Regions from separate parts of the Polaromonas potterensis genome, predicted to be linked through region 1. Evidence: predicted binding sites of a transcription regulator. Region 1 holds the regulator's gene; the other holds the start of a gene.
The links. Region 1 encodes NrdR, which represses ribonucleotide reductase genes. Its sites were predicted from a motif close to CACNANATNTNGTG; they were not measured.
Positions count from the first base shown of each region.

Region 2: R6254_RS21255 (ribonucleoside-diphosphate reductase subunit alpha) is a predicted target of NrdR. The motif match lies at 2,752-2,765, and genes of this name have one in related genera.

Region 1 is NZ_JAWQLX010000005.1:236,798-251,876, reverse strand. It holds gene R6254_RS11905 (PilX N-terminal domain-containing pilus assembly protein) at 1-175, shown strand, start outside; gene R6254_RS11900 (pilus assembly protein) at 194-4,183, shown strand; gene R6254_RS11895 (type IV pilin protein) at 4,207-4,653, shown strand; gene nrdR (transcriptional regulator NrdR) at 4,691-5,140, opposite strand; gene glyA (serine hydroxymethyltransferase) at 5,239-6,483, opposite strand; ZMP/ZTP riboswitch at 6,529-6,665, opposite strand; gene R6254_RS11880 (lytic transglycosylase domain-containing protein) at 6,713-7,549, opposite strand; gene R6254_RS11875 (hypothetical protein) at 7,808-8,011, opposite strand; gene R6254_RS11870 (DUF748 domain-containing protein) at 8,411-12,379, shown strand; gene R6254_RS11865 (DUF349 domain-containing protein) at 12,523-15,079, shown strand, end outside.
Region 2 is NZ_JAWQLX010000015.1:62,322-77,400, reverse strand. It holds gene R6254_RS21270 (ATP-binding protein) at 1-374, shown strand, start outside; gene R6254_RS21265 (sigma-54-dependent transcriptional regulator) at 393-1,814, shown strand; gene ampD (1,6-anhydro-N-acetylmuramyl-L-alanine amidase AmpD) at 1,922-2,503, shown strand; gene R6254_RS21255 (ribonucleoside-diphosphate reductase subunit alpha) at 2,945-5,851, shown strand; gene R6254_RS21250 (ribonucleotide-diphosphate reductase subunit beta) at 5,986-7,197, shown strand; gene R6254_RS21245 (histone H1-like DNA-binding protein) at 7,381-7,878, shown strand; gene R6254_RS21240 (carbohydrate kinase family protein) at 8,054-8,956, opposite strand; gene R6254_RS21235 (DUF3426 domain-containing protein) at 8,973-9,989, opposite strand; gene prmA (50S ribosomal protein L11 methyltransferase) at 10,059-10,946, opposite strand; gene accC (acetyl-CoA carboxylase biotin carboxylase subunit) at 11,079-12,428, opposite strand; gene accB (acetyl-CoA carboxylase biotin carboxyl carrier protein) at 12,436-12,879, opposite strand; gene R6254_RS21215 (TlpA family protein disulfide reductase) at 13,339-13,860, opposite strand; gene R6254_RS21210 (hypothetical protein) at 13,857-14,465, opposite strand; gene mpl (UDP-N-acetylmuramate:L-alanyl-gamma-D-glutamyl-meso-diaminopimelate ligase) at 14,691-15,079, shown strand, end outside.

The DNA of each region.
Region 1 (15,079 bases):
TCTACCAGCAAAAGCGCCTGAATGTGTAGCCGAAATTCAGACTCTCGGGAGCCCAACAACCTTCACCGTGACCGTGGTTACAGCGCGGGGGTTCAGTCCTGACTATCGGGCCGACAACGCCGGAAACACCACCAATGGTTCGGTGGTCTGGCTGCAATCCATTTTGAATTTGTGAGCGCGAAGGAAAATCCAAATGTTTTTTGCCACTTTTTTATGCAGCCCTATCCGTGCCCTGCTTGTGGGTTTGCCTCTGCTGATGATTTTTATTCCGGGCGTGCAGTCGCAGCCGGTTCCTGCTCAAATTCCCCTTTTGAACATCTCGGGCGGTGGGGTGACGCCCAATCTCATGCTGACCATGGACGACTCCGGTTCCATGCACTTTCAGCACATACCTGAAAACCTATTTGCTGGCGGAACTTTTGCAACGGTAAATCCGGTGGGTAGCCAAACTGTGCGGTGGGATCCTCGGGACGATTATCAGGTTGGTGTTAATTTCGCAGGAACGGTGCCCGGAAACATCAATTCGACCAATTACGTGTTGCGAGCCCTTCGCTCGCCCGATACCAATTCCATTTTTTACAACCCTGAAACTCTATACCGCCCCTGGATGACTAGCGATGGCGTGACCCGCCTGCCCAATTCTCCAGCAGCTGCGGCCTACAAGGACCCCCTCATTCGCACCGGAGTCGCTGCATCGGTCATCGATCTGACGTCCTATACGGCGCCCGGTGGCAGTAGCAATTGGTGTAACTTCAACACCACTGATTCTTTCGCTGCCGGGTCATTTGTCGTTGGGATGAGTTACCAAATCACTGCAAGTGGGACAACAAACTTCACTTCGATTGGCGCAAGTAATAACAATGTGGGCAGAAATTTCACCGCCACCGGAGTCGGGGCTGGTACAGGTACAGCCAAGCTGCGAAACAACTGTGACAACGTAAACAATAACACGGCATCGCTAAATCATGACCCTGGCGTTTATTTCAGGCTGCAAAAGCAAAATGTAAATGCAGGGTCCTTTGTGACCGGCACTACTTACACCATTACCACAGTCGGCACAACCAACTTCACGTCGATTGGAGCGGCGTCCAATACTGTTGGCGTGGCATTTACCGCTACGGGCGCTGGCTCCGGTACGGGCGTGGCGCAAGGCTACAAGGCGGTTAACAACTATGCCAACTACACCGGCTACAGCATAAATGTCGCCGCGTCATTTTCCAAGGTGGCGGCGCGCACTGATTGCTCTGGTGCGGTTGGGGCCACCGGCTGTACGCAAGCCCAAGAGCGGCAAAATTTTGCCAATTGGTTCACCTACTACCGTACGCGTAACTTGTTGGCGCGTGGATCCATGATGGAGTCATTTGCGAACGTCGGCAATACAATTCGGCTCGGCTTTGGGCGCATCAACAAAGGTTCAGCAGCGGTCGATGGCGTCAACACCACAGTGATTGAATCCAATACCACGCTATACGGTGGTGGTGGTGTGAGGGATTTCACCCAAGCGCGCAAGAATCAGCTGTACAAATGGCTTGAAGACCTGCCTGCATCAGGGGGTACGCCCTTGCCCGCTGCGTTGGACGCCGTAGGTCGGTATTACAGCCGTACAGATGGTAGAGGTCCGTATACCGATGATCCGAGCGTCAGCAATGTGACCACGAACAACAAGACTTGCAGACGTTCTTACCAACTGATGGTGACCGATGGTTACTGGAACGGCACCCCGCCAACCGTGGGTGATCTCGACAGTACAGCGGGAACTCAGATGGCTGGCGGTAGTTATACGTTCGCCGCAAATACCAAACCTTATGCGGACGGGTTTACCGATACGTTGGCCGATGTGGCGATGAAGTACTGGAAAAATGATCTTCAACCTAACATCGCAAACAAGGTGGTCGCCAACAGCGTCGATCCTTCGTACTGGCAGAGCATGACCAACTTCATGGTGGGTTTGGGGGTACGCGGTGACCTAGACCCAGCAATAGATTTGCCGGCGCTGACGGCTGGCACCAAGTCGTGGGCTCAGCCCTCGGAATCAGCTTCGCTGCCGGCCAATATTGACGATCTTTGGCACGCTGCGGTGAATAGCCGGGGTGCTTATTACAGTGCCAAAGACCCTGCTAGTTTGGCTGCGGCTATTGCGGGCGCACTCGCTGGGGCACAAGGTGGAACCGGCGCGACTGCCGGTGTGGCCACTGTTTCCTCTGTACTGCAAAACGGTAATCGGAAATATGTACCCACTTTCAACGGAAGTGTTTGGAATGGCGATATTTCGGCCCAACCGCTGGATGCGAACGGGCAGACAACAGCGGCCGTGTGGAGTGCAGCGGCTCGGATGCCGGCATGGAACTCGCGCAACATCTTCACCTGGGACACCGCCCCGATTAGTTCGCCATTGGTACCTGGCGCTGTGGCGTTTAACTGGGGAGCCCTCAGTTCTGCCAATCAAACGGCCATGACTTCCGGCTCTCTCAATCTTGTTAATTTTTTGCGCGGTGATCATAGCAACGAAGTCAGCTTGGCCGCGCCATCAAATCCCTTTCGGGAGCGTAAGGATGCGACGGGTACTCCGTTTGTTTTGGGTGATTTTGTCAACTCCAATCCGGTCCTGATCAAAGGGCTGTTTGATGGCGGGTACAGCAGCCTTAATCTTGGTGGGACAAATGGGTATCAAATTTTTACCGCCGCGAAGACCGCAAGAGATGCTGTGCTTTTTGTAGGGGGAAACGACGGAATGTTGCATGGCTTCAAGGACGTCAATGCGCAACCCCCACTTGCATCAACAGCTTCGACCGATGGGCGAGAGGTGTTTGCCTATGTACCTAGAACTGTTTATCCGGACCTGTACAAGTTGAGCGACAAGAGTTATGGCGCTACTGTGCCACACAAGTTCTATGTTGACGGCCCGCAGAGAGAGTTTGACGCCTTCGTGGCGGGGCCCGCTTATCCGGCATTTTCCGGCCATCCAGCCTGTGCAGCGGGTGCGACATGTTGGCGAAATTACCTCATGGGCTCGCTGGGTGCAGGCGGGCGCGCGGTGTATGCGCTGGACGTGACGAGTTCACCGAATCTGAATGCTTCCAATATTCGTTGGGAGATTTCCAGTGCCACTGATTCGGATCTGGGTTATGTCCTGGCGCCTATTGAAGTTGGTGTGCTGCCCAGTGGGAAATGGGTCGCTATCTTTGGCAACGGTTTTTCCAGCACCAATGGATATGCGACCTTGTTCATCGTGGATCTCGCGACCGCCGCCATTACCAAGCTCAATGTGGATACCTCAGGTAGCAATGGCTTGGGAGGCGTTGGTGTCATACGCAACAGTTTTGGACAAATTACCAATTTATATGCGGGCGATTTGAAGGGCAAACTCTGGAAGTTCGACTACAACACCCCCAGTGTTCCTTTTGTGGTGTCGGGTGGAGCGGCATTGTTTACGGCGACGGGTCCGAGTTCGCTAGCCCAAGCGATTACCCAGCCGCCTTCGTTATTTGATCATTCGCTGGGCGGCAAGATTGTTGTTTTCGGGACCGGCAAGTTGTTGACGGCTGCGGACCAGGTAAATACAGATGCCCAGACCATTTATGGTATTTGGGATAAGCCCGCAGACAGTGTGTCGCGTCCTCTCTCCAGATCTGCATTGGCAGCCAGAACACTGACTGCGACAAGCGGAACCGGTTCCGCGGCAACTAGAGTCTTTTACAGCCTTGCCGGGGCCTCTCCGAACTGGGCGACCCAGCGCGGTTGGTATATAGATCTATCGCCGGCCATCACTGGTGGCCGTGTTATTTATCCAAGTCAGTCTGTCACCTCAGCGCTGGTTCTTGTGACTGCGGTGGCTCCGCCGCAATCGGCCGAGGTTTGCGATTCAAGCACCGGTATTGGCATTGACTTCGTTTTTGGCGCGGAGCTTGGTGCAGCGGCTACAACGCCTATTTTCGATACCAATGGTGATGGTGTTGTCAATAGCCATGATGCTTTGGTCATAGGTGTACAGACAGCTTCTGTGGGTATTCGTGCTTTGGTAAAAGGTATTGGTGGCGGAACAATCTGCGAGCCCGGATACACGTTGATAAGCAAGCAGCAAGCCGACGGGCAGGACAGTCTTTGTGTTAAAGACCCCACACTCACGCCTACCCGCCTGTTTCAACGTATCCAGCGGCGCATCATCAATCCCCCCATTCGTTGAAGTATTTGAATAGGATTCCGACCATGTTGTTACGCCCCTGTATTTCTGTTCCATCCGCGAGAAGGGCTCTGGGTTTTACCTTGATTGAACTGATGATCGTGGTGGCCATTGTTGGCATTCTTGCCGCTGTTGCGTTTCCAAGCTACACGGAGTACATCAAGCGAGGAAATCGCGCGTCGGCGCGCGCGGCTCTGCTGGAGGCGCAACAATTTATGGAGCGGTTCTATGCGGTGAACAGTCGCTACACGGCAGACGCTGCGGGCGCCACGGCGGTGGTGTTACCTGGCCGATTGGTGGCCGTGCCGGCGGAATCACCTAAATACGATATTGCGCTAGGCGCCCCGGTGGTGAACTCCTATGTTTTGACGGCGACCCCAAGGGGGACCGACAAATGCGGGAATCTGACGCTCACCAATACAGGCGTGAAAGGAACAAGTTCGGCACTGACAGTTCAGGAGTGCTGGAGATAAGGCTTCAATACCGGGTGATCGGTACAGTCATTTTGGACTACCGCCGCACTTCATCCACCAAGGTCTTGAAGTCATCAATATCCTCAAAACTCCGGTACACGCTGGCAAAACGCACATAAGCGACTTTGTCGAGTTTTTTGAGCTCGCGCATGACGAGTTCACCGAGTCGGGTGGAGGGCACTTCCCGAAGGCCCAGGTTCAGCAGCTTTTCTTCAATCCGCTCAATCGCCGAGTCCACCTGTTCGGTGCTGACCGGGCGCTTGCGTAACGCCAGCTTCATGGAGTCGAGGATCTTGCTGCGTTTGTACTCGATGCGGCGGCCGTCTTTTTTGACGATGGCCGGGAAGTTGACGTCGGGGCGTTCGTAGGTGGTGAAGCGTTTTTCGCACGCGCCGCACTGACGGCGGCGGCGTATGAAGTCTGCGTCTTCCGAGACCCGTGTTTCAACGACCTGGGTCTCGAGATGGCCGCAGAAAGGGCATTTCATGGTGTGTTACCTGAAGTTGTAGGCATAAATTGGCCTCCAGCCCTGATGGGATGGGCGCAAGCAGCTATAAAAATAATAGCGCCTGCGCCGTACATGGCTTAACGGTAAACCGGGAAGCGGCTGGTCAGGGCATTGACCTTGGCGCGCACCGCTTCGATGTTGGCCGCATCACGCGGGTTGTCCAGCACGTCGGCAATCAGGTTGGCCGTGATGCGCGCTTCTTCGTCCTTGAAGCCACGCGTGGTCATGGCCGGGGTGCCGATACGCACGCCGCTGGTGACCATGGGCTTTTCCGGGTCGTTGGGAATCGCGTTTTTGTTGATGGTCATGTGGGCGCTGCCCAACACGGCCTCGGCTTCCTTGCCAGTGATGCCCTTGGCGCGCAGATCAACCAGCATCAAATGGCTTTCGGTGCGGCCGCTGACAATGCGCAGGCCGCGCTGGGTCAGCGTCTCGGCCACGATTTGTGCGTTTTTCAGCACTTGTTGCTGGTAGCTCTTGAACTCGGGCGTCAGCGCTTCCTTGAAAGCCACGGCCTTGGCCGCGATCACGTGCATCAGCGGGCCGCCCTGCAGGCCGGGGAAGATGGCGCTGTTGATGGCTTTTTCGTGCTCGGCCTTCATCAGGATGATGCCGCCGCGCGGGCCGCGCAGGCTTTTGTGTGTGGTCGAGGTCACGATGTCCGCGTGGGGCACCGGGTTGGGGTACACGCCGGCGGCGATCAGGCCGGCGTAATGCGCCATGTCGACCATGAAAATTGCACCCACGTCTTTCGCCACCTTGGCAAAGCGGGCGAAATCAATCCCGAGCGAATAGGCCGAGGCACCGGCAATGATGAGTTTGGGTTTGGACTCGTGGGCCTTGCGCTCCATCGCGTCGTAGTCGATTTCTTCCTTGTCGTTCAGCCCGTAGCTGATGACGTTGAACCACTTGCCGCTCATGTTCAGCGCCATGCCGTGGGTCAGGTGGCCGCCTTCGGCCAGGCTCATGCCCATGATGGTGTCGCCGGGCTTCAGAAAAGCCAGGAAGACGGCTTCGTTGGCCGAGGCGCCGCAATGCGGCTGCACGTTGGCGGCTTCGGCACCGAAGATTTGTTTGATGCGGTCAATGGCCAGTTGTTCGGCCACGTCCACATGTTCGCAACCGCCGTAGTAGCGGCGGCCGGGGTAACCCTCGGCGTATTTGTTGGTGAGCTGCGAGCCTTGCGCGGCCATCACGGCGGGTGAGGCGTAGTTCTCGCTGGCGATCAGCTCGATGTGCTGTTCCTGGCGCGCGTTTTCAGCCTGGATAGCAGCAAAAAGCTCGGGGTCGGTTTGTTCAACCAGAATGTTGCGATCGTACATGGCAGTCCTGTAAAGACGTGGTCCCTGTCATCGGGTGGATGGAACAAGGGCTGCCCAGGCGAACGGCTGAACGCTGTGTGGTTTTAAACCCGACGCCAGCGGTGCGCTTCCCAGTGGTATCCCACGTCAGCAAGTGCCCTCGAATACGGGGGGCTTGCCTATCGCCAGTCGCGCACTACCGTAGTGTAACGGACTGGCGTTGCCCCTGGTGTCGGGGCAACACATACCCTCAGGACACGGCCAGGCTGGCGACTTTTTCACCGGCCTTGTCGTCCGGCTGGGTCTGGGCCTTGAGCGGCATCGAGGCCGGGATGGCCAGCGGCGGACGTATGGGCGAGCTGTGGGCCGGTGTCCGGCCGCCGGCCACGGCCGACAGCCTGGCGTGTTCGGCCATGACTTTGGCGGCATAACCGCCGTCGCTTTCCAGGTTGGCGGCGCCCACGTAGTACTTGAGCCCGGCTTCCACCGAGCCAGCACGGGCGATACATTCCTGCAGCACCTTGACGCCGACACGCAGGTTGGTCACCGGGTCAAAGGCGGCCAGCTTGCCGCCGAAGTTTTCGTACTTGTCGTGATGGATCTTGGTCATCACCTGCATCAGGCCCTGGGCGCCCACCGGGCTTTGCGCGAAGGGGTTGAAGCCCGACTCGATCGCCATGATGGCCAGGATCAGCGTGGGGTCGAGTTTGGCTTTTTGGCCAATTTCAAACGCCTCGGCCACCAGCACGCTCAAAGGCTCAGGCGCCACGCTGTATTTTTTGCTCAGCCAGAAAGCCACCGCCGCCTGCTGTTTGGGCAGGTCCGTGGGGTTGGCGGCCGTGGCGCGGTCAATGGCGTCCGGCTCGGTAAAGCCGATCGCCGCGTCCTGGCGCTCTTGCAACCAGCTCATCAGTTGGGATTCACCGGCCTGACGCAAGTCGGGCCGGGCGGTCAGTGTGATCACTGCAAACACAACGGCCAGGCCGACCAAGGCAAAGCTGTTGTGGGTAATTTCAAAAAAGCCCTGGGCAATGTCGTCTGCAATGTTTGCAAGACTGTTGCCGACGCTTTTTCGCAGGGTCCGCATCGTGGATGCGGAGATTGATTGTCCTAGCGCTGTCATAGCACTCCTTTCTACGCGCACTGGTTTTGAAGCCGTACGCTTTGATTGGGTCGCCATCAAACCAAGGCCTGGCCTTGCGGGTGTTTCACCTCTCGTTTGACTTAGCCGGGTTCGGCAGCGGATTCGGGTTGTCCCTTGGTTTTCTCTGGAAGGGCGGATTCTATGGGGGGTCTAAATAACTTGTCAATAATATCAAATCGTTTTGATATTCATATATGTGTATCAAAAGACCTGTTTCAAGCCCGAAACCTCCTGTTTCGGCTGTTTCCCGGACTTTTTGAGCCTTGGCTCTAAGCCCGGCTTGTTTCTAAAATTTTCGGAAAAATCTGAATGTTTCACCAATTCTTGAGGGCGACTCAAGTGTTGGTGGCAGGGTTCAAAAAGCACGGGAAGCTGGAAACCGACGCTTACCGGTGTATCGCGCATGGGTTTTCCTTGTCTGTAGGACAAGCGCTTTAGATGAAAAAAGCGCCCCAAAAAGAAACCAAAAACAGGCCAACAAGGCGCCAAGAAAAGCGCAATCGCGCAGCCATTTTTGATTACAAATTTCGACTTGCGAAGCGCGAGGCGGCGCGTTAACCTGCAGGTGCTTGAGTACCTCAAGCATTCGCTGGGTAACCAACCCCGGTAAAACTGGAAGCAATCACTTGCTTCCATCGCACTGGAGACGATCTTCTCTTCTTTGCGAAGCCCGACGGCATGAGCATCACGCCCGCCGTCAGCCCCGGTCGGCCTAGCTGCCCGGGGTTTTTTATTGCCTCCTCACCTCTGGCGTGAGCAAAAATTCATTGACCTTTCAGGCCGGACACGAAAGACTCGCCGCTTATGACAAGCAATGATGTGAAGAACAAATGGTCGACTTTCTCGAAAACTCTCCCGGCAAAAGCCGTCTCCGTGGCCAAGTCGCCGAAATGGCAGCGCCGCCTCGCCTGGGCCGTGGGGGCCTTGCTGCTCTTGTGGGCGCTGGCCTACCTGGCCGTGCCACCCCTCCTGAAGTCGCAACTGGAAAAAATCGCCTCTGACAAACTGGGGCGGCAGGTCACGGTCGGGGCGGTGGACTTCAAGCCCTGGTCGCTGGAGCTGACCCTCAGCGACCTGGCGATTGCCAAAAGCGGCGCTGCCACAGCTGCCGGCTCGGCCGCCAATCCCACCGCCGCGACCCCGGCCGTGCCCTTGCTTCCCCAGCTGAAAATCAAGCGTCTCTATATAGATGCAGAAATGGAGTCCCTGCTGCGCCTGGCGCCCGTGGTGGACGCGATTGCGGTGGACGATCCCGTGGTGTCGCTGACGCACCTGGGGGACGGGCGTTACGACATCGACGACATCCTGGCTCGCTTGCAGCCCAAGGCCGATGAAGCGCCTAGCCAAGCCCAGCGTTTTGCCTTGTACAACCTGGTTCTTTCGGGCGGGCAGATGGACTTCACAGACCAGACGGTTCACAAGACCCACGAGCTGCGGGACTTGTCTCTGTCCGTGCCTTTCCTGAGCAACCTGGCCTCCAAGCGCGAGGTCAAAACCTCGCCGCACCTGGCCTTCAAACTCAACGGCGGCAGCTTCGACACGGCCGTTGTCGGCACCCCGTTTGCCCAGACCCACAAGACCGATGCAAGCATCAAGCTCAGCGATTTTGACTTGAGCCCCTACTTGGGCTATTTGCCGGCCAGCCTGCCGTTTCGATTGCAAGCTGCGGTGTTGCAGGCCGATGTCAAAGTGGCGTTTGAACAGACCCCCATGACCGTGGTCAAGGTCACCGGCACCCTCACGGCGGACAAAGTTCGCCTGCTGGACAAGCAGGCCAGCCCTCAAGCCGCCGCGTCGGCTACCGGCCCGGATCTGCTGGCGTTTGATCGCCTGCAGGTCACGATGGATGATGTGCGTCCTCTGGAGCAGTTCGTCAAACTGTCCGCGGTGGAACTCACCGCGCCCACCTTACACATCCGGCGCAACCGGGCGGGGCGGCTGAACCTGCTGCCCGAAGCCGCGTCAGCCGCTCCTAAAAATATAGCTGCCAGCGCCCGTCCGGAAAGGGCGGAAGGCCAGAATAATGCACAAGCGCCAGCCGCCAGCCCTGCGGCCAGCAGCCCGGCGCCGATGGCCAAGGCCACAGCCGCCGCTGCAGCGCCCTGGAAAGTCCAGGTCGCCAGCGTGGCGGTGCGTGCCGGCATCTTGAACTGGCTGGATGAAAGCCTGCCTGTGCCGGCCCAGATCAAGCTGAGCGGCATCATGCTCGACGCCTCGGCGATTGCCATGCCCTTTACCGCCGCTTCGCCCTTGCAGTTCAAGGGTTCGCTGGGGTTGGACCCGGTCGCTACAGTCACGTCAACCGCGCCGGCGGTGCAGGGCAAGGCCAAGGCCAACACGAAAGTGGTCGCCGCAGCGCCGCCCGCCCTCGCCACCCCGGCGCAACTGAGTTTCAGCGGCACGGCCACCGACCAGGTGGCCCAGGTCGCGGTCAACACCAGCGCCTGGCCGCTGGACATGGCGGCCAAATACGTGGGTCAGTTTTTGCTGCCGGCCCTGAACGGCCAGCTCGATGCCCAGCTTGCCGTGAACTGGCAGGCCGCCAGCGGCGACAAGGCGCAGATGCTGAACATCACTGCGCCGCAGATCGCCCTGCGCGAGGTGCAACTGGCGCAAGGCAAGGTGTCGCTGGTGTCGGTCAAGCAGGTCGATCTGGCGGACGTGGCCATTGATGTGGCCGGCCAGTCTTTCAAGGCCGGCAAGTTGCAACTGACCCAGCCCAAGGCCCGCGTGGACCGCGATGCCGACAAACGCTGGATGTACGAACGCTGGATGGTGAGTCGCAGCTCAGCCATGGCACCGCCGCCGCCCACGTCGGCGGCCACGCAGGCCGCAGCGCCGGCCTGGGCAGTGTCCATCAACGAGGTATCGCTGGACGGCGGCGCCATGTCGTTTTCCGACAAGGCCGGTGCCAAACCCGTGGCGTTTGAGGTCACGGCGGTCAAGGCGCAACTGCAGGGGCTGGTGCTGGACGACAAAGCCTCGGCCAAACCGATGCCGCTGAGCGCCTCCCTGCGCTTGGCGACCGGTCACTTTGAGCCCGGCAAGCTGGACTTCAAGGGCAATCTGGGCCTGACACCGATGCAGGCGCAGGGCCGGCTGGTATTGGAGCGGCTGCCGGTGCAGGCTTTCGAGCCTTATTTCGCCGAGTCGCTGAACATCGAGTTGCTGCGGGCCGACGCCAGCTTCAAGGGCCGGGTTGCCTACCGCCAGACTCCGGCCGGGCCGCAGGCCCAGGTGGCCGGCGACGTGTCACTGGAAGAGTTCCGGGCCAACACCCTGGCGCCCAGTGAAGACCTGCTGGCCTGGAAAGCCTTGAACCTGCGCGGCATCAATGTCGCGCTGGACCCGGCCAAAGCCACACGGGTCGACGTGAAAGAAACCGTGTTGACCGATTTTTTTGCGCGTGTGATTGTGATGCCCGATGGCCGCATCAATCTGCAGGACCTGGTCAAAACAACGCCGGCGGCAAGCGCAGACGCTACTAAAACAGGAGCTACTGACGTCCGACCAGCGGTGGCTACAGGGACAAAAGATGCACAAGCGGCGCTGAAAACCGGCAATGACCCGCTGGCGCCCATCATCAATTTTGGCCCCATGAGCCTGATCAATGGCAAGGTCTTGTTTGCCGACCGGTTCATCAAACCTAACTACTCGGCCGACCTCAGCGACCTGACCGGCAAGCTCAGCGCCTTTTCGTCGGTGTCCCCGGCCGGCGTGCCCAATATGGCCGATCTGGAGCTGCGCGGCCGGGCCGAAGGCACGGCCTCGCTGGAGATTCTGGGCAAGCTCAACCCGCTGGCCAAACCGCTGGCGCTGGACATCACCGGCAAGGTGCGCGACCTGGAATTGCCGCCACTCTCGCCTTACGCCATCAAATATTCCGGTTACGGCATCAACCGCGGCAAGCTCAGTGTGGATGTGAACTACGTGGTGCAGCCCGACGGGCAGCTCACGGCCAGCAACAAGCTGGTTCTCAACCAGCTCAGTTTTGGCGACAAGGTGGAAGGTTCCACCGCCAGCCTGCCGGTCAAACTGGCCGTGGCCTTGCTGGCCGACCGCCATGGTGTGATCGACCTGAATTTGCCGATCAGCGGCTCGCTCAACGACCCGCAATTCAGCCTGGGGCCCATCATCATCAAGGTCATTGTCAATGTGATTGTCAAAGCCATCACCGCACCCTTCAGCCTGCTGGCCGGCGCCTTTGGCGGCGGCGGGGATGAACTCAGCAGTGTCAGTTTTGCACCCGGCAGCGCTCAACTCGCAACAGAGGCCAAAGCCGGACTCGATAAAGTGGCCAAGGCTTTGCTGGACCGGCCCGCGCTCAAACTCACGGTGGTCGGCGGCAGCAGCGCCGAGGTCGAAAGCGAGGGTTTCAAACGTGAACGCCTGAATGAACTGGTGCGCGCCGAAAAACGCCGCAGCACGGTGAAAGAAGGCGGCACGACCACGGCGGTGGTGGCCATCAGCCCGGCCGAATACCCGGCACTGCTCAAGGAAGTCTACAAACGCGCCGACATGCCCAAGCCGCGCAACGTGGTCGGACTGTCCAAAGACCTGCCCGTCGACGAGATGGAAAAGCTGCTGCTGGCCAACATCAAACTCAGCGACGACGCCTTCCGCGAGCTGGCCGTGCAGCGCGGCGTGGCGGTGAAAGACTACCTTGCCAGCAAGGACTTGCCTAGCGATAGACTCTTCCTGGGCGCGGCCAAAACCGGGCCGACGGATGCCAAATGGACCCCGCGCGCCGAGCTTAATTTGGCTGCGCCGTAAAAACAGCGAAAATACACGTATTGCGCTTATTTGGCGCTCCTTCTTCCTTCTCCTTTCTGGCTTCATTCCTTGCCGCCACTCGGCTGCCGCTCGAAGCTGTTTTTCCGAACCGATGGTTTTAAATTTTTATGCTGCGCTTTCCCATGTCCAAATCTCCCAAATCCGAAACCACGCCCGTGAGTGCACCCTCCCAAGCCAAAACGGCTGAAGCCCACCCGCTGGACGGCTTGACGGGTGGTGCGTTTTCCGCGGCCACCTCGGGCGAACGCGCGGTGCGCATCCGCCAGTGGTTGACCACCGAACCGACGGCCGAACACATGGCCGAGGTCTACAAAGACCTGGCCAACCGCGACAAGGGCGCAGCCAAACCCCTCAAAGAAAAACTCGACGAAGTCAAACGCATCAAAGGCCAGGAAGCCGTGGCCGCCGAGTGGGCCGACAAGGCCACCGCCTTGCTGGGCCTGCCCAAACTGAATCTGGCCGATGCCCTGGCCTGGCAGCGTGACGCCGCCAAAGCCGGCGCCCCCTTGTCCAAGGAGCCGCTGGCCGGCCTCAAGGTGCAACTGGCCGAACGTGTCAAAACCATTGAAGACCTGCAGCACCGCACCCAGGTGCAGCGCGAAGCCGCCGTGTTGATCGCCCAGCGTATCGAGGTCTTGTCCATCAAGCCCTGGCGTGATGCCGAGTCCGCCCTGGAAACCCTGCGTGCCGACGTGGCGCACTGGCAAGCCCAGGCTGACGAAATCACGCAGGACAATAACTGGGCCAGCGTGGACGCCAAGTTCCCGCCCCTGCTCGACGCGTCACGCGGCCAACTGGTCGCCGTCTGGGATGCCTTCCAGGGCGCGCTGGCCACGGCCGTGAAAGCGGCGGAAGATCCATCCGCACCGCTGCCCGCCGTGCCGGTCTGGGCCGACGCCTTGCGCGCCGCCCGCGGCCTGCCTGCGCTGGCCAGTGAGCAGCCGGCGCGTGCGCCCAAGGCCAAACTTGATCCCGCCGTCTTGAAAGACATGCGCGAAAAAGCTACCGCCATCGTGAAGGCGGCGCTTGCCAAGCTGGAGCATGAAGTCACCGAAGGCCACGGCAAAGCCACACCCAAGGTTGCCGCCGATCTGCGCCAAGCACTCAAAGAAAACATCCGCAACATCGACCACACGCTGGAAGCCGCGGCCCACGCCGCGTTGACGGCCGCCGGTGAACTCGAAGGCTGGCAACGCTGGCGTGCCGACCAGATCCGTGAAGAACTGGTGGCCAAGGCCGAAGCCCTGGTGGCCAAACCCATGGGCGGTCGCAAGCAGCAGGACGCCTTGCGCGCCATGCGTGAACTCTGGAAAACCAGCGACCAGGGCGGCACGCCCAACCACGCGCTGTGGAAACGTTTTGACGACGCCTGCAACGAAGCCCACAAAGTGGTGGAAGCCTGGCTCGAAAAAGCCAAGGAACAGGCTGAAGTCATCAAGGCCCAGCGCCGCGAACTGATTGAAGAAGTGCAAGCCTGGGCCGAGGCCAACAAGGGCAACACCGACTGGAAACACCAGATCCGCAGCCTCAACGGTTTTGTCGAGAAGTGGACGGCTGCCGGCCACCTCAACGAAAAAACCTTTGCCGAAATCCAGCCGCAATGGAAAGCCGCGATGGATGCTGCCGACACTCCGCTGAAGGCCGCACGCGCCGAAAGCCTGGCCCACCGCAAAGCCATGATCGAAGAAGCCCAGGTGCTGGGCGCCGAGCCGCAATTGCGTATCGACGCGGTCAAACATCTGCAGCAGCGCTGGCAACACGAGGCGCAAGGCGTGCCTATCGAACGCAAACAAGAGCAAAAACTCTGGGACGCTTTCCGCAAACCTATCGACGACGCTTTCCAGCGCAAAACCGCTGATCGTGAAAAAGCCGCTTCGGCATTGGGTGAACACGACCGCATGGTGGTTGAGTTGTCCAAGGCGCTGGACGCCGCCAACGCAAGCGGCGATGTGCAAAAAATCCGCGCCGCCATGGCCGACCTGGAAGCCGGCCTGCGTGGCCAATACGTGCCGCCTGCAGCCGCCGCGCCCCAGGCCGAAACAACGGCTGTTGCCGAAACAGCACCGGATACAGAAGATAATCAGGCGCCAGCCCTTGATACACCTGCGTCAGAAGCTACTGAAACGATAGCGGAACAAGCCGCGCCTGAAGCGACTGAAGCCGAAGCGCCAGCGGAAAACGCCGATGCCGAAACCGCCGCACCAGCACCCGTCGCGGCACCGGCCAAACCCGCCAAGCCCGTGGTGGCCATGCGCGGCGACGACCGTCCTGGCATGAAAAAAGCCGACCCTGTGGCCCCTGGCCGCGGTGGCAAGTTTGGCGATCGCAAGGATGCCCGTCCGGGTGGCGGCAAGCCCGACGGACGTGGCAACCGCCCGGCCGACAACAAGTTCGAACCTTACCGCGCCGAACGTGAAGACCGTGCCCGCCCGGCTTATGAAGAACGTGGCCCGCGCCTGGGTGACGCCGCCTTCCGCGCCCAGCGTGAAGCCTTCGACCATGCCCAGCACGCTTTGCGCAAACTGGCCGAACAGGCCCACGGCGAAGTGCTTACCCACTTGCTGAGCGCCTGGGAAAAACGCGACCCGGCCTTGCTGCCGAGTGCGCAAGAGCTGGGCAAACTTGTCACGCCGGCCACACGCACGGCCTGGACCCAGGCCTTGCCTGCGGCGCCCAAGG
Region 2 (15,079 bases), on a different contig from region 1:
AAGCCGCCATCCTGTTCGAAGCCGAACACCTGCGGCGCCTGATGGTGAATCTGCTGGACAATGCCTTGCGTTATGCCAGCACGGCGGCCGGTGCCATCCGCGTGGCCACCGACCATTCAGCCTCCGGGCAATTGCGGCTGTCGGTCTGGAGTGATGGACAGCCGCTGGAAAAAACGGTGCAATCCCATCTGTTCGAGCCTTTTTTCTCGTCCGAAAGCCGCTCCAGCGGACTGGGGCTGTATATCTGCAGGGAACTGTGCGAACGCCATGGCGCCCTGGTGGGCTACCAGCGTATCGCGCGCCACCGGGTGGAAGGCAATGAATTTTTTGTCATTTTCAGACCAGCTGCCGCTTTTGACACAATCTCCGCCTGACCACCGCTTGAAACACCCATGACCACCCCGAATCAGGCCCACATACTGGTGATCGACGACGAGCCGGATCTGCGCACCCTTTACGAACTCACCTTGCTGCGCGAAGGTTACCGGGTCGAAGCCGCCGCTGATCTCGCGCAAGCCCGCGCCCAGTTGCAGGAAAAGCGCTTTGACGCCGTGATCACCGACATGCGCCTGCCCGATGGCCTGGGCCTGGAGCTGCTGCGCGAGATGGTCAGCCAACAGCGCCCCGAACGCTGCGTCATCATCACCGCTCATGGCTCGGCCGAAAATGCGGTGGAAGCCCTGAAGGCCGGCGCTTTTGATTACCTGACCAAGCCGGTAGACCTCAAGCAGTTTCGCAACGTGGTGGCCTCGGCCATCCAGGGCCCCGCGGGCACCACCGCGCAGACCGGCAGCGAACGGACCCGGCCTGACGGCGACACCAGTCCGGCCGCGCTCAAAACAAGCAAATCCGGCGATGCCTCGCTGACCTTGCAACGCCTGGTCGGCGTATCCGCCGTGATGCAAGCCGTCAAGTCCCGCATCGTCAAGGTCGCCGGCAGCATGGCGCCGGTGTTGATCCAAGGCGAGTCCGGCACCGGCAAGGAGCTGGTCGCACGGTCTGTGCACGACTGCAGCCACCGCGCAGCCGGACCGTTTGTGGCGGTCAACTGCGGCGCGATTCCGGAAAATCTGCTGGAGGCCGAGTTTTTTGGCGCGCGCAAAGGCGCTTACACCGGCTCGACGCAGGATCGTCAGGGTTATTTCCAGGCGGCCAAAGGCGGCACGCTGTTCCTCGACGAGATTGGCGACCTGCCACTGGCCATGCAGTCCAAGCTCTTGCGCGCGATCCAGGAACGTGTGGTCAGGCCGTTGGGGTCAGCGCAGGAAGACACCGTGGATGTGCGTATCGTCAGCGCCACCCACAAAGACCTGGGTGCGGGTGTGGCGGCCGGGCTGTTTCGCCAGGATTTGTATTACCGGCTCAACGTCATTGAAATCCATGTGCCGCCGCTGCGGGAGCGTCGCGAAGACCTGCCCGCCCTGTGCAAAGACCTGCTGGGCCGAATTTGCAAGGAGTCGGGTTTGCACATGCCCGATATCTCCAGCCAGGTCCTGGCCAGCTTGCAGGCCCATCCCTTCAATGGCAATGTGCGGGAACTGGAAAACATTTTGCACCGCGCGGTTGCACTCGGTGAAGGCGGCGACCTGCACCTGGAGTCGCCGCCGGTCGAGGAAGTCGCGGTGCCGGAAAACTTGCAGAACTTTCTGGATGGGCAGGAGCGTGGCATCCTGTCCAAAGTCCTGCAGGAAACCGGCTTCAACCGCACGGCGGCCGCGGCCAAGCTGGGCATCAGCCTGCGCCAGATCCGTTACCGCATCGCCCGCCTGAGTATCGTCACACCCAACGGGGACGACGCGCCCGATGCGCCCTAGTATGGTTTTACAGGCTAGTTCCGCCGACGGGCCGCCCCTGGGCGGAACAACCCCTCTTTCTTGGTGCAAGGGGCAGCGCACCGCCGAAGGTTCACGAAGTGGCAAACGTGGGGGCTGAGCCGCCGTCGCTGTGGCACCAAGGCTGGTACCAGCACGCCAGGGCGCTGGCGTCGCCGAATTTTGGCGCCCGCCCTGCGGCGGCATCCATCGACCTGGTGGTCATCCACTCGATCAGCCTGCCGCCCGGCGAGTTTGGCAACGGCCAGGTGCAACGTCTGTTCACCAACCAGCTGGACTGGGATGCCCACCCTTATTTTCAAAGTATTCGCGGGCTGAAGGTTTCCTCGCATTTCTTCATCACCCGTTCCGGCCAGTTGTGGCAGTTCGTCAGCTGCGACGATCGCGCCTGGCATGCGGGCGAGTCCCGCTACCGCGGCCGGGACAACTGCAACGACGACTCCATTGGCATTGAACTGGAAGGCCTGGAGGGCGGGCTGTTTGAGGCTACGCAATACGAAACACTGGCCAGCATCTGCGCTGCGCTGCTGCGGCACTACCCGGTGGCACACCTGGCCGGTCATGAACACATCGCCAGCGGCCGCAAACAAGACCCCGGCGTAGGCTTCGACTGGGCCCGGCTACAGCGATCGCTGGGTTTGCCAGCTCAGTGTTTTCCCCAGAACATTTAAATCACCCGCCGCAAAACCACCTTCAGCCGGTGGTTTTCCATCAAGAAAAATACGCCTTTTTCGGCCAGACCTGAACATCGACAAGGGTCTGCCGGGCAAAATGCGTGGCAGGCCGCATCAGGACTGGATCAGCGCTTTTTTTTGGGGATGGCGCAAGGCCTGCCGGGCAGCGCCCCGATAGCCCCTTGTGTGCATTTTTACCGGCAAAAAATAGCTACGCAAAGTAACGGCGGCGTCATGAGGCGATACACTACCTGTAGTGCTTGAAATCACTTTAGACCCTAGGTATAGTGTGTTAGCCCTACATTCACTTTGATGTATACGGGCACCAGCCACTCAAGGAATTAACGCCAAGCGAGCCCATCACCGGCAACCGTCAGCCTTCTCCTTCGCCCCCTATCACATCAAATTCACCCGACAACAAAGCACAACGAGGAAGCCATGCAAACAGCCCAACATGCAACACCCGCCAGCACCAGCCTGCCGGCCACAGATCAGTCCACTGGCAGCCATGCCCAGTCCCAGCCGCTGAACCACTACCAGATCATCCGCCGCAACGGCGCCGTGGTTCCTTTTGAGCCGAACAAGATCGCCATTGCGATGATGAAAGCCTTCCTGGCGGTGCACGGCACCCAGGGCGCGGCGTCTGCCAGCGTGCGGGAAACCGTCGACGAGTTGACCCAGGCCGTGATGCGTGCGCTCATGCGTTCACGCCCAGGCGGCGGCACCTTCCATATAGAAGACGTGCAGGATCAGGTCGAACTCGGCCTGATGCGCGGCGGTTATCACGAGGTCGCCCGCGCTTATGTGTTGTACCGCGAAAAACGCACGCAGGAACGCGCACGCCAGCCCGAGGTGACGGCACCTGCGGCACCGCAGTTGCATGTGCTGGACAACGGCAAAACCGTGGCCCTGGACATCGGCCAGTTGCAGGCGCTGATAGAAGCCTCCTGCGCCGGCCTGGGTGCAGACATCAAGCCCGACCCCATCGTTGCCGAAACCATGCGCAACCTGTACGACGGCGTGCCGATTGACGAGGTCTACAAGGCCTCCATCCTGGCGGCCCGCACCCTGATTGAAAAAGATCCGGACTACACCTACGCCACCGCCCGCCTGTTGCTGCACACCATTCGCCGCGAGGTCCTGGGCGGGGAAGTCACGCAGGGCGACATGAACACGCGTTATGCCGAGTACTTCCCGCAATTCATCGCCAAGGGCGTCAAAAACGAGTTGCTCGATGAAAAACTGATGGAGTTTGATCTGGAACGCCTGGGCGCCGCACTCAAACCCGAACGCGACCTGAAATTTGACTACCTCGGTCTGCAGACCCTGTTCGATCGCTACTTCCTGCACGTGCGCAAACAGCGAATCGAACTGCCCCAGGCTTTCTTCATGCGTGTGGCCATGGGCCTGTCGCTGGAAGAAACCGATCGCGAAGCACGCGCCATCGAGTTCTACGAAATCATGTCCTCCTTCGACTTCATGTCGAGCACACCCACCCTGTTCAACGCCGGCACCCTGCGTTCGCAGCTGTCCTCGTGTTACCTGACCACGGTGGCCGACGACCTGGGCGGCATTTACGATGCCATCAAGGAAAACGCCCTGCTGTCCAAGTTCGCCGGTGGCCTCGGCAACGACTGGACACCGGTGCGCGCCCTGGGCGCCCACATCAAGGGCACCAATGGCGAATCGCAAGGCGTCGTGCCCTTCCTGAAAGTGGTCAACGACACCGCCGTGGCGGTCAACCAGGGCGGTAAACGCAAGGGCGCGGTTTGCGCCTACCTGGAAACCTGGCACCTGGACATCGAGGAGTTCCTGGAACTGCGTAAAAACACCGGCGACGACCGCCGCCGCACGCACGACATGAACACCGCCAACTGGATTCCCGACCTGTTCATGCGCCGCGTGATGGAAAAAGGCAGCTGGACGCTGTTTTCGCCCTCCGACACACCTGACCTGCACGACAAATACGGCATCGAGTTTGAAAAAACCTACACCGCCTACGAAGCCCGGGCCGATCGCGGCGAGATCAAGCCCGCGCGCAAACTGCAGGCTGTGGACATGTGGCGCAAGATGCTCTCGATGCTGTTCGAGACCGGCCATCCCTGGATCACTTTCAAGGATGCCTGCAATGTGCGCTCGCCCCAGCAACATGCCGGTGTCGTGCACTCGTCCAACCTGTGCACCGAGATCACGCTCAACACCAGCGACACCGAAACCGCCGTCTGCAACCTGGGTTCCGTCAACCTGGTCCAGCATTTGAAGGACGGCGCGGTGGACCACGAGAAACTCAAGAAGACCATCACCACGGCCATGCGTATGCTGGACAACGTGATCGACATCAACTACTACGCGGTCGAGAAAGCACGTGTCTCCAACCTGCGCCACCGGCCGGTTGGCCTGGGCCTGATGGGTTTCCAGGATTGCCTGTACGAACTGCGTATTCCTTATGCGTCGGATGCCGCCGTCGAGTTCGCCGACAAATCCATGGAAGCGATTTGTTACCACGCCTATTGGGCGTCCACCGAGCTGGCCAAAGAGCGCGGCCAATACAGCAGCTACAAGGGCTCGTTGTGGGACCAAGGCATCTTGCCGCTGGACACGCTGGACTTGTTGGCCAAGGAGCGTGGCGGTTATCTGGAAGTTGATCGTTCCGCCACCCTGGACTGGGATACCCTGCGCCAGAAAATCGCCAAAGATGGCATGCGCAATTCCAACTGCGTGGCTATCGCCCCGACCGCCACCATCTCCAACATCATCGGCGTGGATGCCTGTATCGAGCCCTGCTTCGGCAACCTCTCGGTCAAGTCCAACTTGTCCGGCGAATTCACCGTGATCAACCACTACCTGGTGCGCGACCTCAAGCGCCTGGGCCTGTGGGATGACGTGATGGTGGTGGACCTGAAACACTTTGACGGCTCGCTGCGCCCAATCGACCGTGTGCCGCAAGACATCAAGGCGCTTTACGCCACGGCTTTCGAAGTGGACGCCACCTGGCTGGTCGAAGCCGCGTCACGCCGCCAGAAGTGGATTGACCAGGCGCAATCGCTCAACATCTACATGGCAGGCGCGTCCGGCAAGAAGCTCGACGACACCTACAAGCTGGCATGGTTGCGTGGCCTGAAGACCACCTATTACCTGCGCACCATGAGCGCCACCCACGCGGAAAAATCCACGGTGAAAGCCGGCAAGATGAATTCCGTCGCGTCGGGAAATACCGATGACACCGGCAGCATGAATGCACTCGATGCAGCCGCTGCTGTGGCGCAGGTTCAGATGGATGCATCACCGGCCACCGACATCAAGTTTTGCGCGATTGACGATCCCGGTTGCGAGGCCTGCCAATAACAAAAAAATCGCGGCGCCGAAAAAATTCAGCGCCGCGATTCGATGTAATTGAGCAACACTAATTTATAGCGATGTGAATGAACACTTTTCATTTTGTATCGCTGCTTTCATAATCCAACTTATTGGAAACCTCTATGTTGACCTGGGACGAAGAAGCCAAACCATCGTTGCAAACATCTTTGAACAGCAGCTTGCCTGAAAGCCGCTCGATGGAACTTCCGCCTCTTTCTTTGCAGCAACCTCAAGCGGCGTCCCGCACGCTTGACGACAGCGCCTTGATTTCCGCACCGACCACACCGGCTGCGCCGGCCGCAGCCGCACCAACCGCAAAACGCGTCAGGGCTGCCGACAAACGCATCATCAACGGGCAGACCGACGTGAACCAGCTGGTTCCCTTCAAGTACAAATGGGCCTGGGAAAAATACCTGGCCAGCTGCGCCAACCACTGGATGCCTCAGGAAGTGAACATGACGCGCGACATCGCGTTGTGGAAAGATCCGAACGGCCTGACCGACGACGAGCGCCGTCTGGTCAAGCGCAACCTGGGATTTTTTGTCACCGCCGACTCCCTGGCCGCCAACAACATTGTGCTGGGCACCTACCGCCACATCACGGCGCCCGAGTGCCGCCAGTTTTTGCTGCGCCAGGCCTTTGAAGAAGCCATTCACACCCACGCCTACCAATACATCACCGAGTCACTGGGTCTGGACGAAGCCGAGATCTTCAACGCCTACAACGAAGTGCAGTCGATCAAGGACAAGGACCAGTTCCTGATTCCTTTCATCGACGCCATCTCCGACCCCAACTTCAAGACCGGCACACCCGAAGCGGACCAGACCCTGCTGAAATCGCTGATCGTGTTTGCCTGCCTGATGGAAGGCCTGTTCTTCTACGTCGGCTTCACCCAGATTCTGGCGCTGGGCCGCCAGAACAAGATGACCGGCGCCGCCGAGCAGTACCAATACATCCTGCGCGACGAGTCCATGCATTGCAATTTCGGCATCGACCTGATCAATCAGTTGAAGCTTGAAAATCCGCACCTGTGGACCGCCGAGTTCAAGGCCGAGATCAAGGCCTTGTTCATGAAAGCCGTGGAGCTGGAATACCGTTATGCGGAAGACACCATGCCGCGCGGCGTGTTGGGTCTCAACGCCTCCATGTTCAAGGGTTATCTGCGCTACATCGCCAATCGCCGGGCCACGCAGATTGGACTTGAAACCTTGTTCCCGAACGAAGAGAATCCGTTCCCATGGATGAGCGAAATGATCGACCTGAAAAAAGAACGCAACTTTTTTGAAACCCGTGTGATTGAGTACCAATCGGGTGGCGCTCTGTCCTGGGATTGATCAAGAGTCAACACAACAATGATTTCTAGAATTGCAATGACCAATGACGACACCGCAGAGTGCGCGTTGGGCTTTGCTCCTGTGTTCGCGGCGCTGGGCCCGGTTAGCCTGGCCCAACGCCGTGAATCGCTTTGCGTACTCCAAACGTGAAGTGCTCTTTGCAATGTGATCAAGGAGAAAACTATGGCAACTGCGAAAAAATCTGCGGCTAAAAAAGCTGCTCCCAAAAAAGCCCCTGCGAAAAAAGTAGTGGCGAAAAAAGCACCTGCTAAAAAAGTAGCAGCGAAAAAAGCCCCGGCCAAAAAAGCGCCAGCGAAAAAAGTAGCCGCTAAAAAAGTAGCAGCGAAAAAAGCGCCAGCGAAAAAAGCCCCGGCCAAAAAAGTAGCCGCGAAGAAAGTTGCGGCTAAAAAAGTAGCGGCCAAAAAGCCAGCTGCAAAAAAAGTAGCAGCGAAAAAGCCAGCGGCTAAAAAAGTAGCGAAAAAAGCACCAGCGAAGAAAGCTGCTGCGAAGAAACCCGCTGCCAAAAAGCCTGCCGCCAAGAAAGCAGCGAAAAAGCCCGCTGCGAAGAAAGCCGCGAAAAAACCCGCTGCCAAAGCTCCTGCTGCACCGGCGTCCCCTTCGGCTCAGACAACTCTGAATCCGCAAGCAGCCTGGCCGTTTCCAACAGCCAGCAAGCCGTAAGCAACAAGGTCTTTTTGCTTCAAAGCCCGACATCGCAAGATGCCGGGCTTTTTCATGGGCGCATCCGTTTGAGTGCGGTGCGCCCGCAGCACGTTGTCACAGCCACCGCTTGACAGCCACCAGCAGCCGCGATTCGCTATCGAATCAGTAGCTGCTTTCGCCCGTCCATCAGGGGCTAGAGGCCGATTTGATCCGCAGTCAGTGTGTAATTTTGGCCGCCACGGTGAGCGATCTTGTGGGCGCCCACGCGGTTGCCGAGTTCGGCGCAGCGGGCCAGTGGCCAGCCTTTTTCCAGACCGAACAACAAGGCGCCGCGGAAAGCGTCACCACAACCCGTGGGGTCCAACACCTCTTTGGCCGCGACAGGCGCCACCAGCGTTTTCTCGCCCGCCACCCAGACTTCACAACCTTCGGCGCCCAGGGTCACGACCAGGCCTTGCACGCTTTTGGAAATTTCGGCGCAAGACAGGCCGGTCCGGTCGCACAGCAGTTTGGCTTCGTAGTCGTTGACCGTGACCCAGGTCGCCAGTTCCACAAAATGTGTCAGGTCCTTGCCGTCAAACATCGGCAAACCCTGACCGGGATCGAACACAAAAGGAATCCCGGCTGCCTTGAACTGCTCGGCGTGCTGCAACATGGCGTCGCGTCCGTCCGGTGAGATGATGCCGATCTTGATGTCCGCACGCGCCTGGATGGTCGTGGTGTGCGCCTGCATCATGGCGCCCGGGTGAAACGCCGTGATCTGGTTGTTGTCGCGGTCCGTCATGATCATGGCCTGGGCGGTGTAGCTGTCAGCCACTTCACGGACAAACTCGGTGCTGATGCCCAAGGTGTTCATACGCGCCACATACTCGGCCCCGTCGCTGCCGACGGTCGCCATCGGCAAAGGTATGCCGCCCAGTTGTTTCAGACTGTAGGCAATGTTGCCGGCACAGCCGCCAAATTCGCGGCGCAAGGCTGGTACCAGAAAAGATACATTGAGAATGTGCAACTGGTCGGGCAGGATTTGCTCGGAAAAACGGCCCTCAAAACTCATGATGGTGTCAAAGGCCAGGGAACCACAAATTACAGCAGGCATGGAGGTTTCAATTCAATCAGGGATAAAAAGCAAGGACCCGGTAACCAGCGATCCGCCAGGGAGCGGAAGCTTTCGGCGCGGAGGCGCTGGCAGCGGGGGCGGGAACAGGGTTGGCAATGGCCAGGGTCAGCACGCACGAAAAATCGGTACCGGCCGCCAGCGTAGCCGCCGTGGCGCCCAACTCGCCGGGTGTCAACACGCGCCGCAGCAAGGCTTGGTCCTGGGTATCGGTCAGGGTCAGCTCCAGCGAGGGCACGGCCATGGCCACGGCGCCGGTGTTTTTGATCACCACCTTGAGCTGGTAAGTGTCCGCGCTCACCTTGTTAAAAGACGAGCTGTCGATCGCGATGGATTCGATGTGTTGCGGCGGTTTGACTTCACAACCCAGGTAGGTGCACAAGGTCTGCAGGCCCGGGTTCAACCAGGGCTGCGACGCAGCCAGCGTATTCCGCTGAAACAGCGCGACCTGCAGCAGCAACAGCGCCAACAACATCAGTGCCGCCAAGCCCAAGGCCCAGCGCATGGCCGGCCGGCGCCAAAACGCATGGCGCCTGGCGTCACGCACAAAAGACACGTCCTCGCTGGCTTCGTGTACTGGCGCTTCGGACTCGCCAAAGCCCTGCTTGTCTTTTGACAACGCTGGCGGTGCCGGTTCTGAAAAAGCAAAGGCGTCAGGACTCACCGATGAGGCAAACACCTCGGCCGCCAGATCGGGGGGCATGGACACCTGGACTTCGGGTACGGAGAGCAAGTCCGTGTGCGCCTGCGGCGGCAGCTCATCTGCATCGGCCGCCTCCGGCGCGACAAACAGACTGGCCGGAGAGACAAGTTCGTCCGTATCAACGACTTCTGCCGCTGCAGCGCCACTGACAGGGAGGGGAAAATTTTGCGCATCATGCGCCTGCAGATGGGCCGCGGCGTCAAACACCTCGGAGCACTGCCCGCAACGCACCCAACCCTGTGAGATTTTGAGTTGGTCGGCCACGACTTTGAACATCGTGCCGCAAGCAGGACAGCGCGTAATCAGGCTCATGTAGCGCCGTATTGTAAGGCGGTGATGCGCCGGCCCTTCAGTCTGACAAAGGGCGGCGCATCGGCCGGATCAGAGCCGCGCCGTCATCAGTATCCAGCCATCTTCCTGGTCAGACACCTGCAACTGGGCATAAGGCGCATACGCGGCCTTCAACTCATCGGCCTGCCGCTCCAGAATACCGGCCAGCACCAGCGAGCCGCCCGGGGCGACCCGCGCGCACAGCAAAGGTGCGAGCACTTTCAAAGGCGTTGCCAGAATATTGGCCAACACCGTCTGGTACAGGCCATCGACCTTGTCGGGCAGGCCGGCGTTCAGCGCCACATGGTTGGCTTCGGCATTGGCCAGGGTGGACTGGACCGCCGCTTCGTCGATATCCACCGCATCGATGGCCGACGCGCCAAACTTGGCCGCACCAATGGCCAGAATGCCAGAACCGCAGCCGTAGTCCAGCACACGTTCCAAAGGCCTGGCCGCGCCATTTTTTGCAATCCAGCGCAGGCACATGCGTGTGGTCGGATGGGTGCCGGTCCCAAACGCCAGACCCGGGTCCAGCCGGATCACCTTTGTGGCTTGCGCCGGCGGTTCGTGCCAGGTCGGCACAATCCAGAACTCGGGCGTGATCTCCACCGGCGTGAACTGCGATTGTGTGAGTCGCACCCAGTCCTGCTCGGGTACCGATTGAATGGCAACAACCTGGCAGCCGGCAAAAAAGTCCTGCGCGGCCAGCACGGTAGCGGCATCACGCGCCAGGGCTTCGCTGCTGAACAGCGAGACCACGCGCGAACGCTCCCAGCCAGCTTTGGGCGGCGGCATACCGGGCTCGCCAAACAGTGCCTGCTCGGCCGGGGTCTGGGCATCGGCGTCTTCCACCGACACACTCAGCGCGTCCAGTGCATCCAGCGCGTCGCTGAGCATTTCAATACTGGCGACAGGGGCCAGCAAAACAAGTTCAAACAGGCTCATAGCGTTCTTTTGCCCCCACGTTCGCTCACTTCGTGTAGCTCTCTGCCCCCCAAGGGGGCTGTGCTTGCTTGGGGCGGCCCTGCGCGGTGCACGGCCATGCGATCTTCCATTGCTGCAGAGTTCAACTTAGCGGTCACGTTTGGACAACCACTCTTCAAGGTAGTGAATATTGGTGCCGCCGTCCATGAACTTGGCGTCCACCATCAGTTCGCGGTGCAGCGGAATGTTGGTGTTGATGCCTTCGACCACGGTTTCCGCCAGCGCGGTGCGCATGCGGGCCAGGGCCTGCTCGCGCGTGTCGCCGTGCACAATGATCTTGCCAATCATCGAGTCGTAATTGGGCGGCACAAAGTAGTTGGCGTAGATATGCGAGTCCACACGCACGCCCGGGCCGCCCGGTGTGTGCCAGGTGGTGATGCGCCCCGGCGAGGGGGTGAACTTGTAGGCGTCTTCCGCGTTGATGCGGCATTCGATCGAATGGCCCTTGATTTCAATCTGGCGCTGGGTGAAAGGCAGCTTTTCGCCGGCCGCCACCTGGATCTGCGTCTTGACAATGTCCACGCCGGTCACCCATTCGGTCACCGGGTGTTCGACCTGGACGCGGGTGTTCATCTCGATGAAATAGAACTCGCCGTTTTCGTACAGGAACTCGAAAGTACCGGCGCCGCGGTAACCGATCTTCTTGACCGCCGCCACACAACGCTCGCCGATACGCTCGATCAGCTTGCGTGGAATGCCGGGCGCCGGTGCCTCTTCAATGACTTTCTGGTGGCGGCGCTGCATGGAGCAGTCGCGCTCGCCCAGCCAGACCGCATTTTTATGCTGATCGGCCAGAATCTGGATTTCAATGTGGCGCGGGTTCTGCAGGAATTTTTCCATGTAGACCTCGGGGTTGCCAAAAGCAGCCCCCGCTTCGGCCTTGGTGGTCTGCACCGCGTGCAGCAAGGCAGCCTCGGTGTGAACCACCCGCATGCCACGGCCGCCGCCGCCGCCGGCCGCCTTGATGATGACCGGGTAACCAACTTGTTTGGCCGTGCGTTTGATGACCGCAGCATCGTCCGGCAAAGCACCTTCGGAGCCAGGAACACAAGGCACGCCGGCCTTGATCATGGTTTGTTTGGCCGACACCTTGTCGCCCATGATACGAATCGAATCTGGCGAGGGGCCGATGAACTTGAAGCCGCTTTTTTCAACACGCTCGGCAAAGTCGGCGTTTTCGCTCAAAAAGCCGTAACCCGGGTGAATCGCCTCGGCGTCCGTCACCTCGGCCGCCGAAATGATGGCGGGCATGTTCAGGTAACTCAACGCCGACGGTGCCGGGCCGATGCAGACCGACTCATCGGCCAGCTTGATGTATTTGGCCTCGCGGTCGGCTTCCGAATAAACCATCACGGCCTTGACGCCGAGTTCGCGGCAGGCGCGCTGGATCCGGAGTGCGATTTCGCCGCGGTTGGCGATCAGTATCTTTTTGAACATGCGTCAATCACTCGATCATGAAGAGCGGCTGTCCGTATTCCACCGCCTGGCCGTTCTCGCAAAGAATACGGGTGATGGTGCCGGATTTGTCGGCCTCGATCTCGTTGAGGATTTTCATGGCCTCGATGATGCAGATGGTCTCGCCTTCCTTGACCTGGCTGCCGACTTCGACGAAAGGCTTGGCGCCCGGGCTGGCCGAACGGTAAAACGTGCCGACCATGGGCGACTTGACGGCATGGCCTGCAGGAGCGGCCGGCTCAACGGCGACGGGCGCGGCACTGGCGACGGCGACAGGCGCGGCGGCCATGGTCATGACCGGTTGCTGCATCACCATGGGGGCGCCGCCCGACTTGACGATACGCACTTTGCCTTCGGCCTCGGTGATCTCCAGTTCAGACACGTTGGACTCTGAGACGAGGTCAATCAGGGTCTTGAGTTTTCTTAAATCCATATATGCTCCAACGACGGTAAGTACACAGGGCGGGTACTTTGGGCTTGCATGGGCAAACCATCAAGTGGGCGGTTCGGCAGCAATCTGCACCCAACCCCCTCCTTGTACACCGTTCTGTGCTTAAAAACAGTTAATCTTATGAAGTCAGGCTATTGAGCCGAACGGGAAAGGGCGAAGTCTACCTTATTCGCAGCGGGCTCCCGCGCCGCAATCTGCCGCTGGTCGGACAGCTCCTGAAAAAGACACCGGGTGAAAATTGTCAGATCCACCCACTCGGACCGTTTCCACATTTTTGTAACCATGTGCCACGATCTGCACTCAACAGCGCCAAATATCCACCAAATTGAAAGAATTTAGAAACGCTCTCAGCGGGTCAAAAAAGTATTTCCTGCCTGCAGCCAGCTTTGCAAGACTGGACTTTACCGCAAATTGGCGCCTTCTCCGCCTCGCAAACCGGGGCTAAACCAGTTGTGCCCATTGGGCCAGATCGCTCGCCGACACCTGCCCGATTTTGCGATGCAAGACCTGGCCAGTCCCACCAAACACGACCGTAAAAGGCAGGCCACCGGCCGCATTGCCCATGGCCTTGCTGAGCTCGGTACCGCCCAGGCCGGCCATGGCCACAGGAAAACTCAGCGGCTTGCGTTGCAGCCAGGTGCGCACCGCACTCGGCTGATCCACCGCCAGTCCCAGAACCTGCCAGTTTCTGGATTGATTGTCTTGGTGGAAGCGGTCAATCAGCGGCAGCTCTTCGACACAAGGCGGGCACCAGGTGGCCCAAAAATTGACGAGCAAAGGTTTGCCGGCAAAGCTGGCCATGGGCAGCGCTTGGCCCGTGGGCGTGTCAAAACTCTGCCGCCAGAACACATCCTGCGCAAGCGCAGGATCACCATGGGGTTCGAACTTGCGCCAGGCCACGCCCGCGCCGGCCAGGCCGGCGACGGCGGCCGCACCGGCATACATCAGTTGTCTACGTTTCAAGAGGAGGACTCCGTCTGGGATATCAGTAATTTTTGCACGTCGGCCAGGTCCCCACGGGGTTTACGCCCTTTCGCATCGGGCCTCAGCGCGCCGCGCAGGTGGTCGTGGTCGTAGACCATCAAATGCACACCGACCATTTCCTGCAAGCCCTGGCAGTGGCTGCTCAGGCTCAGCGCCTCGACCTGGTCGCCGGTGAAGCCGGTCACGGTGCGTGGCTCATAGTCCACGTTGTGGTCGATCAGGGCTATTTCTGCGGATTTTGGGTCGTCGCAAAAAAGCTGGATATAGATGTCGGACAGGCGTGTGGCCGTGCCATGCCAGACCGCGCCGCCTAGGTAGGGACGAAACGCCGCCATGCGTTGCATCCAGACCAGGGCCAGTTCACGCAGCGCGGCCAGTTCCGTCGGCTGGGTGTCGGCGCAAAAAAGGGCGATGTACTCACGCACGGCGTCTTCCAGCTCGTCGTTGCCAGGCAATTCGCTGCGGCTGGGCAGCGCCATTTGTTTGACGGCGCGGCGTTTGGCCGGACCGTACTCCAGCCCCTCCTCGACGATCAGGGCGGCGGCCGTGGCGGCGATTTCCTGCTTCAGGGTTTGGGGATTCACGGCATGTTCTCGGTAAGAAGCGGCTGAAAGGCGGCTGGATGATTCTGCAGGGATGGACCCCTGCAGCACCGATAAAGTTGCAAGCAGATGCCACGGCACTGTTTCGCTATCTAATTCATAGCTATCTGCGCATTATGGATAAGGGCGGGAGGCCTATTTTACCAATAACTCATGGCCCAAGCCGCAGATGTGGGCCAGGGCCAGCCAGCCTCCTAGAATACCGACATGCACATACATATTCTGGGAATTTGCGGCACCTTCATGGGCGGCCTGGCCGCGCTGGCGCGTGAGGCCGAGCATACCGTCACCGGCTGCGACACCGGCGTCTACCCGCCCATGAGCGATCAGTTGCGTGCGCTGGGCATTGAGCTGGTGGAAGGTTACGGCGCCGAACAGCTGGCTTTCGAGCCGGATGTGTTTGTGGTCGGCAATGTGGTGTCCCGCGCCCACGACAGCAGCGGCAAAGCCAAATACCCGCTGATGGAGGCCATCCTCAACGCCGGCCTGCCCTACACCAGCGGGCCGCAATGGCTGGCCGCACATGTGTTGCACCACCCGACCCATCACGCCACCGGGCCGCGCCATGTGCTGGCGGTGGCCGGCACCCACGGCAA